Regions from separate parts of the Actinomadura decatromicini genome, predicted to be linked through region 1. Evidence: riboswitches for the same ligand, from Rfam matches in the RefSeq annotation. Region 1 holds a riboswitch; the other holds the start of a gene.
What was found. Region 1 has a riboswitch for cobalamin ahead of cobN (cobaltochelatase subunit CobN). Riboswitches for the same ligand answer to the same signal wherever they lie in the genome.

Region 1 (4,391 bases):
GGTCGCGGACGACAGGACGTCCTGCGCCTCCGGGGTGAGCCACGGCCGTCCCGCCGGGCCGAGGCCCACGACCGTCACGCTCCCCGGACCCTCGGGGCGTGCCGGCTCGGGAGCGGTGAACGACTCGCTTGCCGGGCTGGTCAGCAGGGCGAGCGCCATGTACGGGACATCCGCCGGATCGACGTCGGCCAGCGGCACGACCCTCTCCCGGCCGGTCGAGGCGCGTTCGACGTACCAGGCTTCGGGGAGCCGTCCGGCGTCCTCAAAAGCCTGCCTGACCTTGGGGAACGTCCGGCCCAGCTTGAGGACGGCCGCCGCGTCGGCGGTGCGGAGCCGGTCCGCCAGCTCGTCGCCGGGGAGCGTGCCGGGCAGCACGGTCAACGTCTCCTCGCGCTCGACCAGCGGACGCCCGGCGGCGGCCGACGCCGCGCTCAGCGACGTCACGCCCGGCACGACCTCCGCCGGGTAATGCGGCGCGAGGCGTTTGTGGAGGTGCATGTAGGAGCCGTAGAACAGCGGGTCGCCTTCGCTGAGGACGACGACCGTCCGTCCCGCGTCCAGGTGCGCGGCGAGGCGGGCGGCGCAGTCGGCGTAGAAGTCGTCGAGCGCGCCCTGATACCCGCCGGGATGGTCGGTCGTCTCCGTCGTCACCGGATAGACGAGTTGCTCCGCGATCTGCCCGTCGCGCAGGTAGGGCGCGGCGGCGGCGCGGGCGATGCTCCGCCCGTGCCGCGCGGAATGGTAGGCGACCACGTCCGCCGCACCGATCAACCGGGCGGCCTTCACCGTCACCAGTTCAGGATCACCAGGGCCGACGCCGACCCCGTACAGCCGTCCAGCCATCACTCCGCCTCACTGGCAATCGCATTTATGGCCGCCGCCGTCATGGCGCTGCCGCCGCGGCGTCCGCGCACGACGAGGTGCGGGAGGTCGCTCGCGGCGAGCGCGTCCTTGGACTCGGCCGCGCCGATGAAACCGACCGGTATCCCGAGGACGGCGGCCGGACGTCCCGCGCCCCCGTCCACCAGCTCCAGCAGCCGGAACAGCGCGGTCGGCGCGTTGCCGATCGCGACGACCGCGCCGTCCAACCGGTCGAGCCAGAGGTCGAGCGCCGCCGCGCTGCGCGTCGTGCCGAGCCGTTCCGCCAGGCCGGGGACGCGCGGGTCGCCCAGCGCGCACACGACCTCGTTGCCCGCGGGCAGCCGGGCCAGAGTGACGCCGGACGCCACCATCCGCGCGTCGCACAGGATCGGCGCGCCGTCCAGCAGCGCCGCCCGCGCCCGCGCGACGACACCCGGCGACCAGGCCAGGTCGCGGACGAGGTCCGTCATCCCGCAGGCGTGGATCATGCGGACGGCGACCCGCGCCACGTCGTCCGGCAGGCCCGACAGGTCGGCCTCCGCGCGGATGGTCGCGAACGAGCGCCGGTAGATCTCCGCGCCGTCCCGGATGTAGTCGGTCACCGTTCCGCTCTCTTCAGGACGACCGGCCCGCGGGGCATCCCGCAGTTCCGGTCACAGCCCGTCCAGTGGACGGGGGTCTCCGGGGCGCGCGACAGGCCGCCGACCCAGCGGTGGGCCGCGCCCTGCACGTCGCCTTCCGATTTCGCGCAGCCGGGGCTTCCCGTGCAGGCCGTCACTCCGACCCAGGGCGAGTCGGGGTCGGTGGCGAAGCCGTGTTGGTGCAGGTGGACGGCGTGCCGGTGCGCGTCGTCGCGTCGCAGGTCACGCAGGACGATGCTCCGCCACGGCGTCAGCCGCACTTCGTCCGCGATGTCGGCGAGGGCTTCCATCTGCGCGCCGGACAGGCGTCCGAGCGGCGGCACGACCTCCAGCGCGACCAGGCCGTCGCGCTGCTCGACGAAACCCGCGTGCGGTGCGGGCGGGGCGGGGACGCGCTGCGCTTCGGCCAGCGTCCCGCCGAGGAGGCCCGCGACGCGGCGCGGGCCGTCCGGGACTTCGGCCAGCTGCCAGGCGTCGCCGCGAACGTCGAGAAACGCCTCCGCCGCCGCGATCATGACCGCGACGGGATCGCCGGACAGGACGAGCCGGTGCCCGGCCAGGAGCACGCCGCCGGGAGTCAGCGTCACGTCGGCGCCCAGGGACGCGACGTCGCCGGAGCCGTCGTCCAGCGCGAACAGGAACCGGCCTGGCAGCCCGGCCAGCCGAGAACGCCCGCACAACTCAAGGTCGAGCGCCGTGACCAGCGGATCCGTGGCGAGGACGCCCCGCACGCCGCGTCCGCCGAGCGGGGACGCGACGATGTTGCGCACCCGTTCGTGCGACGCGGACGGCAGCAGCCCGGCCGCCGCCAGCCGCTCCGCGAGCGCCGCCGGATCGCGCACGCCCCGCACCTGGAGGTTGGCCCGCGACGTCAGCTCGACGACGTCCACGCCCAGCTCGCGGGCCGCGCCGCCGACCGTCCTGAGCCGCGCCGCCGACACCGCCCCGCCCGGCGTGCGGACGCGGGCGAGCGCCCCGTCGGCGGCGTCGTGGGTCTGGAGCGCGCCGGGGCACGCGTCGGCACGCGACCGCCCCGCCGCACGGACATCTGGCATGAAGGCCACCTTTCTCGGACGCCGCGCGCTGCCGTAGTCTGCTGATCGACGACGGCAGTGGAGGAAGCCGGTGTGAATCCGGCGCGGTCCCGCCACTGTCACCGGGGAGCGACCCCCGCTAACGGCCACTGTCCACGCGGACGGGAAGGCCGGGGCGAGCGCTGATCCGGGAGCCAGGAGACTCCCGCCGTCGTGACACCCGCGACCGGGGCGAGGACCCCAGGGGGAGGACCCGTCATGTCCACCGTTCTGCTGCTCTCCACGTCCGACACCGATCTGCTGAGCGCCCGCGCGTCCGGCGCCGGCTACCGGCTGGGCAACCCCGCCCGGCTCGCCGTGGCCGACCTTCCGCCGCTGCTCGACGGCGTCGACCTGATCGTCGTCCGCCTGCTCGGCGGCCGCCGCGCCTGGGAGGACGGCCTCGACGCCCTTCTGACCGGCACCCGCCCGGTCGTCGTCCTGGGAGGAGAGCAGGCGCCAGACGCCGAGTTGATGGAGCTTTCCACCGTTTCCGGTGGGGTGTGTGCCGAGGCGCATGCCTATCTCGCGCATGGCGGGCCCGCGAACCTCGCCGAGTTGCACGCGTTCCTCTCCGACACCGTCCTGCTGACCGGGCGCGGGTTCGCGCCGCCGCAGGCCGCGCCCACCTGGGGGCGATACGAGCGAACGTCCCGCGCCACCGAAGGCCCGGTGATCGGGGTGCTCTACTACCGCGCCCACCACATGGCCGGGAACACCGCGTTCGTCGAGGCCCTCTGCGCCGCCGTCGAGGACGCGGGCGGACGCCCCCTGCCCGTCTTCTGCTCGTCGCTCCGCACCGCCGAGCCCGCGCTGCTCGACACGCTCCGCGAAGCGGACGCGCTGGTCGTGACCGTCCTCGCGGCGGGCGGGACGCGGCCCGCGACGGCCGGGGCGGGCGGCGACGACGAGGCGTGGGACGTCGGCGCGCTCGCCGCGCTGGACGTCCCGATCCTCCAGGGCCTCTGCCTCACCACGTCCCGCGCCGACTGGGCGGACAGCGACGACGGCCTGTCCCCGCTCGACGCCGCCTCGCAGGTCGCCATCCCGGAGTTCGACGGCCGCATCATCACCGTCCCGTTCTCCTTCAAGGAGATCGACGAGGACGGGCTCACCGTCTACCGGGCCGACCCCGAACGCGCCGCGCGGGTCGCGGGGATCGCCGTAAGGCACGGCCGCCTCCGGCACACGCCGCCCGCTTCGCGCCGCCTGGTCGTGATGCTGTCGGCGTATCCGACGAAGCACTCGCGGGTCGGGAACGCGGTCGGCCTCGACACCCCGGCGAGCACCGTCCGGCTCCTCGCCCGGCTCGGCGAAGCGGGCTACGACCTCGGCGAAGGCTTCCCCGGCGTGGCCGACCAGGACGGCGACGCGCTCGTCCACGCGCTGATCGCGGCGGGCGGCCAGGACGAGGACTGGCTCACCGAGGAGCAGCTCGCGGGCAACCCCGTCCGGATCTCCGGGGCGTCCTACGAACGCTGGTACCGGACGCTGCCCGCCGACCTTCGCGACGACATGGAGCGGCACTGGGGCCCGCCGCCCGGCGAGCTGTTCGTCCAGGACGGCGACATCGTCCTCGCCGCCCTCCGCGCCGGGAACGTCGTCGTCATGGTGCAGCCGCCGCGCGGCTTCGGCCAGAACCCCATCGCGATCTACCACGACCCGGACCTGCCGCCGAGCCACCACTACCTGGCCGCCTACCGCTGGCTGTCGGACGAGTTCGGCGCGCACGCGATCGTCCACGTCGGCAAGCACGGCAACCTGGAATGGCTGCCCGGCAAGGCGGCGGGCATGTCCGCGTCCTGCGGTGCGGACG
Region 2 (4,391 bases), on a different contig from region 1:
GATCGAGTCGCCCGTGGCGAAGAACGCGACGAGCCGGTTGACCAGATGCAGTTCGGCGGGCGTCAGCCGAGCGAGGTCGGCCAAGTCGGAGGCGAGGTCCACCTCCTCTACCGTCCACGTGTTGCGAATGGCGGCGCGGTAGCGCTCGTAGAAGTCGGGATAGCGCATGGGACGCAGCGTCAGGTCCATGCCGGGGTCGAGCAGCATGCCGTGCTTTCCGTTCCGTTCGCTCACTGGCACGCCTCGCAGGTCTCCGGGTTCTCTAGTGAGCACACGTCGGCGGCCGTCTGGAGGACGGTGGTCTGCGCGATCCGGGTCGCGGGGCGCGAGCGCAGGTAGTAGGTCGTCTTCAGGCCGCTGCGCCAGGCGTAGGCGTACATCGAGGAGAGCTTCCCGATCGTCGGCGTCTCCATGAAGAGGTTCAGCGACTGCGACTGGTCGACGTACGGGGTGCGCGCGGCGGCGAGGTCGATCAGCGCCTTCTGCGGCAGTTCCCAGGCCGTCCGGTACAGGGTGCGCATTTCCTCGGGAAGGCCGACCAGCCCCTGGACGGAGCCGTTCGCCTTCTTGATCGCCTCGCGGACGTCCGGCGTCCACAGCCCGAGCGATTTGAGGTCGTCCACCAGATAGGCGTTGATCTGCAGGAACTCGCCGGACAGCGTCTCCCGCTTGAACAGGTTGGACACCGGCGGCTCGATGCATTCGTAGCATCCCGCGATGGACGCGATCGTCGCGGTCGGCGCGATGGCGATCAGCAGCGAATTGCGCAGCCCGACCTCGGCGACCCGGGCGCGCAGCCGCTCCCATTCGCCGGGACGTTCCGGCGCCGCGTCCGGGAAATGGTCGAGATGGAGGAACCCGCGAGCGGTGCGCGTCTGCTCATAGGCGGGCAGCGGACCGTCCAATGCGGCCAGTTCGGTGGACGCGCCATAAGCGGCGAGCGCGATCTCCTCCGCGATGCGCGTCGACAGAGCCCGCGCCTCATCGGAGTCGAAGGGAAGGCGGAGCGTGAAGAAGACATCCGCGAGACCCATTACGCCGAGCCCGACCGGACGCCATTTGCGGTTCGCCGCCTCCGCCTCGGGCGTCGGGTAGAAGCCGCGGTCGATCGTCCGGTCCAGGAAACGGACGGCGGTGCGGACGGTCGCGCGCAGCCGCTCCCAATCGACCCCGGACGGCGTGACGTGCGCAGCGAGGTTCACCGACCCGAGGTTGCACACGGCCGCCTCGCTGTCGCCCGTCACCTCCAGGATCTCCGTGCACAGGTTCGACAGGTGGACGACCCCGCCCCCGGCGGTCTGGTTGCAGGCGCGGTTGGCGGCGTCCTTGAAGGTCATCCAGCCGTTGCCGGTCTCGGCGAGCGTCCGCATCATGCGCCCGTACAGCTTGCGGGCCGGGACCTGGCGGACGAACCGTCCCGCCCGCTCCGCCGCCCGGTACGCCTCGTCGAACTCCTCGCCCCACAGGTCGGTCAGCTCGGGGACCTCCTTCGGGTCGAACAGCGACCACGTCCCGTCGGACTCGACGCGGCGCATGAACTCGTCCGGGATCCAGTTGGCGAGGTTGAGGTTGTGGGCGCGGCGCGCGTCCTCGCCCGTGTTGTCGCGAAGCTCCAGGAACTCCTCGACGTCGGCGTGCCACGGCTCCAGGTAGACGCAGGCCGCGCCCTTGCGGCGACCGCCCTGGTTGACGGCGGCGACGGACGAGTCGAGCGTCCGCAGCCACGGGACGATCCCGTTCGAGTGCCCGTTCGTCCCGCGGATCAGCGAGCCGCGCGACCGGATCCGCGTCCACGAGATCCCGATGCCGCCCGCGTACTTGCTGAGCCGCGCGACCTGCCCGTACCGCTCGTAGATCGAATCCAGCTCGTCGCGCGGCGAGTCCAGCAGGAAGCAGGACGAGAGCTGCGGACGCCGCGCCGCCGCGTTGAACAGCGTCGGTGAGCTGGGCAGATACGACAGCGTACTGAGCAGCCCGTACAACTCGGCCGCCTCGGCGACCCCGTCCGCGCCGGTTCCGTCGGGGTAGGCGAGGCCGCACGCGACGCGCAGGAGGAAATGCTGCGGACGTTCCAGGACGAGCCGCGACCGCGGATGCCGAAGCAGATACCGGTCGTAGAGGGTGCGCAGCCCGAAGTACTCGAAACGCTCGTCGGCGGACTCGTCGATCAGGGCGTTCAGCGCCGCCGCGTTGGCCGCGACGAACGCGGCCGGGGCGTCGGCCAGCAGGCCCTCCCGGTGGGCGGCGGCCACGGACTCGGCGAACGTGCCGACCCCGGCGGCCGCGGCCTCGTCCCGGATCCGGTTGCCGAGCAGCCGCGCGGCGACCTTGGAGTATCCCGGTTCGGCGGGGACGAGCGCGCTCGCCTCGCCGATGGCGAGATCCCGCAGCGCGGCGGCGTCGAGCGCGTCGCCCGAGCGGGCGAGCAGCCGTCCCGCGTCCACCCCCGGTATGCCGTCGCAGGCCGCCTCGACCTCGGCGGCGATCTCCGCCGCCGGCGGCGCGGCCAGAGCCTGTGTCACGTGCGTCTCCCCTCGCGAGCCGCCTCGCGGAGGGCATGCGAACGGCACGCGGCGGCACGCCGCGCTCCGCCCCCGGCCCACCCGCGAGACCTGGACGTGTTCGGCCTGGGGGACGTCCCCCGGACCCTTGAAGAGGTCGGTCAGGCGAACCTCGCCATGGCGCGGCCGCCCGGCCTCCTCGCGCGCTGGCAGGTCTTCGGACTCGCGGGCACGGCGCCTCTCCGGAGACCCGGAGGAGGGCGCGTCCTACTGGCCGTCGCTTCCCGGGCCGTGCGGCCCAGTGCGTGATGACGGCGGTCGTTCCCACTCACCGCTGCGGGGCAGTCCCGGACTCTCACCGGGTTCCCTCTTGCGACGCCCCCGCCTGGGCGGCGGGGGCGAACCAGCACGGGACTGAACCCTACATCTAGTCGACGATCTTTGCGCAACCCCAATATGTTGGGCGTGTCGAGATTGTTCGCGGGGGTGGGGTACACAGCCCGGGGAGCGGGTGGGACGATGGTCAACGCCATGTCCCCGCGTCCCCCGCTCCCGGGCTTCCGAACCGCGCGCGCGGTGGTGTTCGCCACCGTGTGCGTCGTGCTGGCGACCAGCGGGCACGTCCTCGCCTCGGGTGCGCCCGTCCCCGTGTGGACGGCGGGCGTCGGATTCTGCGCGGTACTCGGCGTCACGCTGATGCTGGCCGGGCACGAGCGCTCCCTGCCGACGATCTTGGGTGGGCTCCTCGGCGGGCAGTTCGCGCTGCACACGCTGTTCACGGCCGCGACGACCGCGGGCTCGGTCCAGCGGAGCGCAGCCGTCATGCACGACCCCGTCACGCACGGTTCCGCCATGCACGGTTCCGCCGTGCACGGGGCGGGCGCGGAGGTCCTCACGCCGGTCGCGCACGGCTCCGGCGGGATCACGATGACGCTCGCGCACACGGTCGCCGCGCTGGTCGCCGCGTGGTGGCTGCGGCGCGGCGAGCGGACGGCGTGGGCGCTGGCACGGCGGGCCGCCGCGGCGGCGGACCGTCCGATCCGGCTGCTGCTCGCACTCCTCGCCCTCGCCGCCCGACCGGCGGGCGGACCGCCGCGCGCGGTGTTCGCCGTCCCGGCGGCGGACGCGGTCCCGGCGGTCGGACGTGTGCTGCGGCACCAGGTCGTCCGGCGGGGTCCCCCGCCGCGTTCGAGGGCGCTCGCCGTCCGCTAGGCGGACGAATCGAGCGCCGTACGTCACCGGACGCCGACCGATCGGCGTTTCCGGATTTTCCGTACGACTCGAACGGAGTTCCGTCATGGCTTTCCTTTCGCATGCCTCCCACCCGGCCGCCCGCCCGGTCGCCCGGCGGGTCGGCGCGGTCGCCGCGCTGTCCGCCGTGTCCGTGCTCGGCCTCGCATCGGCGGCGTCCGCGCACGTCACCGCCAATCCGAAGTCCGCCGAGAAGGGCTCGTACGCCAAGATCTCGTTCCGGGTGCCGAACGAGCGCGACAACGCCTCCACGACGAAGCTCGTGGTGAACCTGCCCGCCGACCATCCGCTGTCGTCGGTGTCGGTCCGTCCGCTGCCCGGCTGGACGGCGAAGGTCGAGAAGGCGAAGCTCGCGCAGCCGATCAAGACCGAGGGCGGCGAGCTGACCGAGACCGTCAGCAAGATCACCTGGACCGGCGGGAAGATCGAGGCCGGGCAGTTCCAGGAGTTCGACGTCTCGATGGGCCCGCTGCCCACCGACACCGACCAGCTCGTCTTCAAGACCGACCAGACGTACTCGAACGGCGAGGTCGTCAAGTGGGAGGAGAACCCGGTCGACGGGCCGAACGAGCCCGAGCATCCGGCGCCCGCGCTGAAACTCGTCCCCAAGCAGGAGGCGGGCGGCACCGCGCAGGCGGG

Region 2: another riboswitch for cobalamin. It lies ahead of FXF68_RS23165 (ribonucleoside-diphosphate reductase subunit alpha); the one in region 1 lies ahead of cobN (cobaltochelatase subunit CobN).

Annotation. Positions count from the first base shown of each region.
Region 1 covers NZ_VSRQ01000003.1:844,159-848,549, reverse strand. Annotated here, with positions in the region: gene FXF68_RS17645 (precorrin-2 C(20)-methyltransferase) at 1-843, opposite strand, end outside; gene FXF68_RS17640 (precorrin-8X methylmutase) at 843-1,463, opposite strand; gene FXF68_RS17635 (precorrin-3B synthase) at 1,460-2,557, opposite strand; cobalamin riboswitch at 2,619-2,740, shown strand; gene cobN (cobaltochelatase subunit CobN) at 2,795-4,391, shown strand, end outside.
Region 2 covers NZ_VSRQ01000005.1:92,033-96,423, reverse strand. Annotated here, with positions in the region: gene FXF68_RS23170 (ribonucleotide-diphosphate reductase subunit beta) at 1-234, opposite strand, end outside; gene FXF68_RS23165 (ribonucleoside-diphosphate reductase subunit alpha) at 231-2,522, opposite strand; cobalamin riboswitch at 2,693-2,924, opposite strand; gene FXF68_RS23160 (hypothetical protein) at 3,033-3,713, shown strand; gene FXF68_RS23155 (YcnI family copper-binding membrane protein) at 3,799-4,391, shown strand, end outside.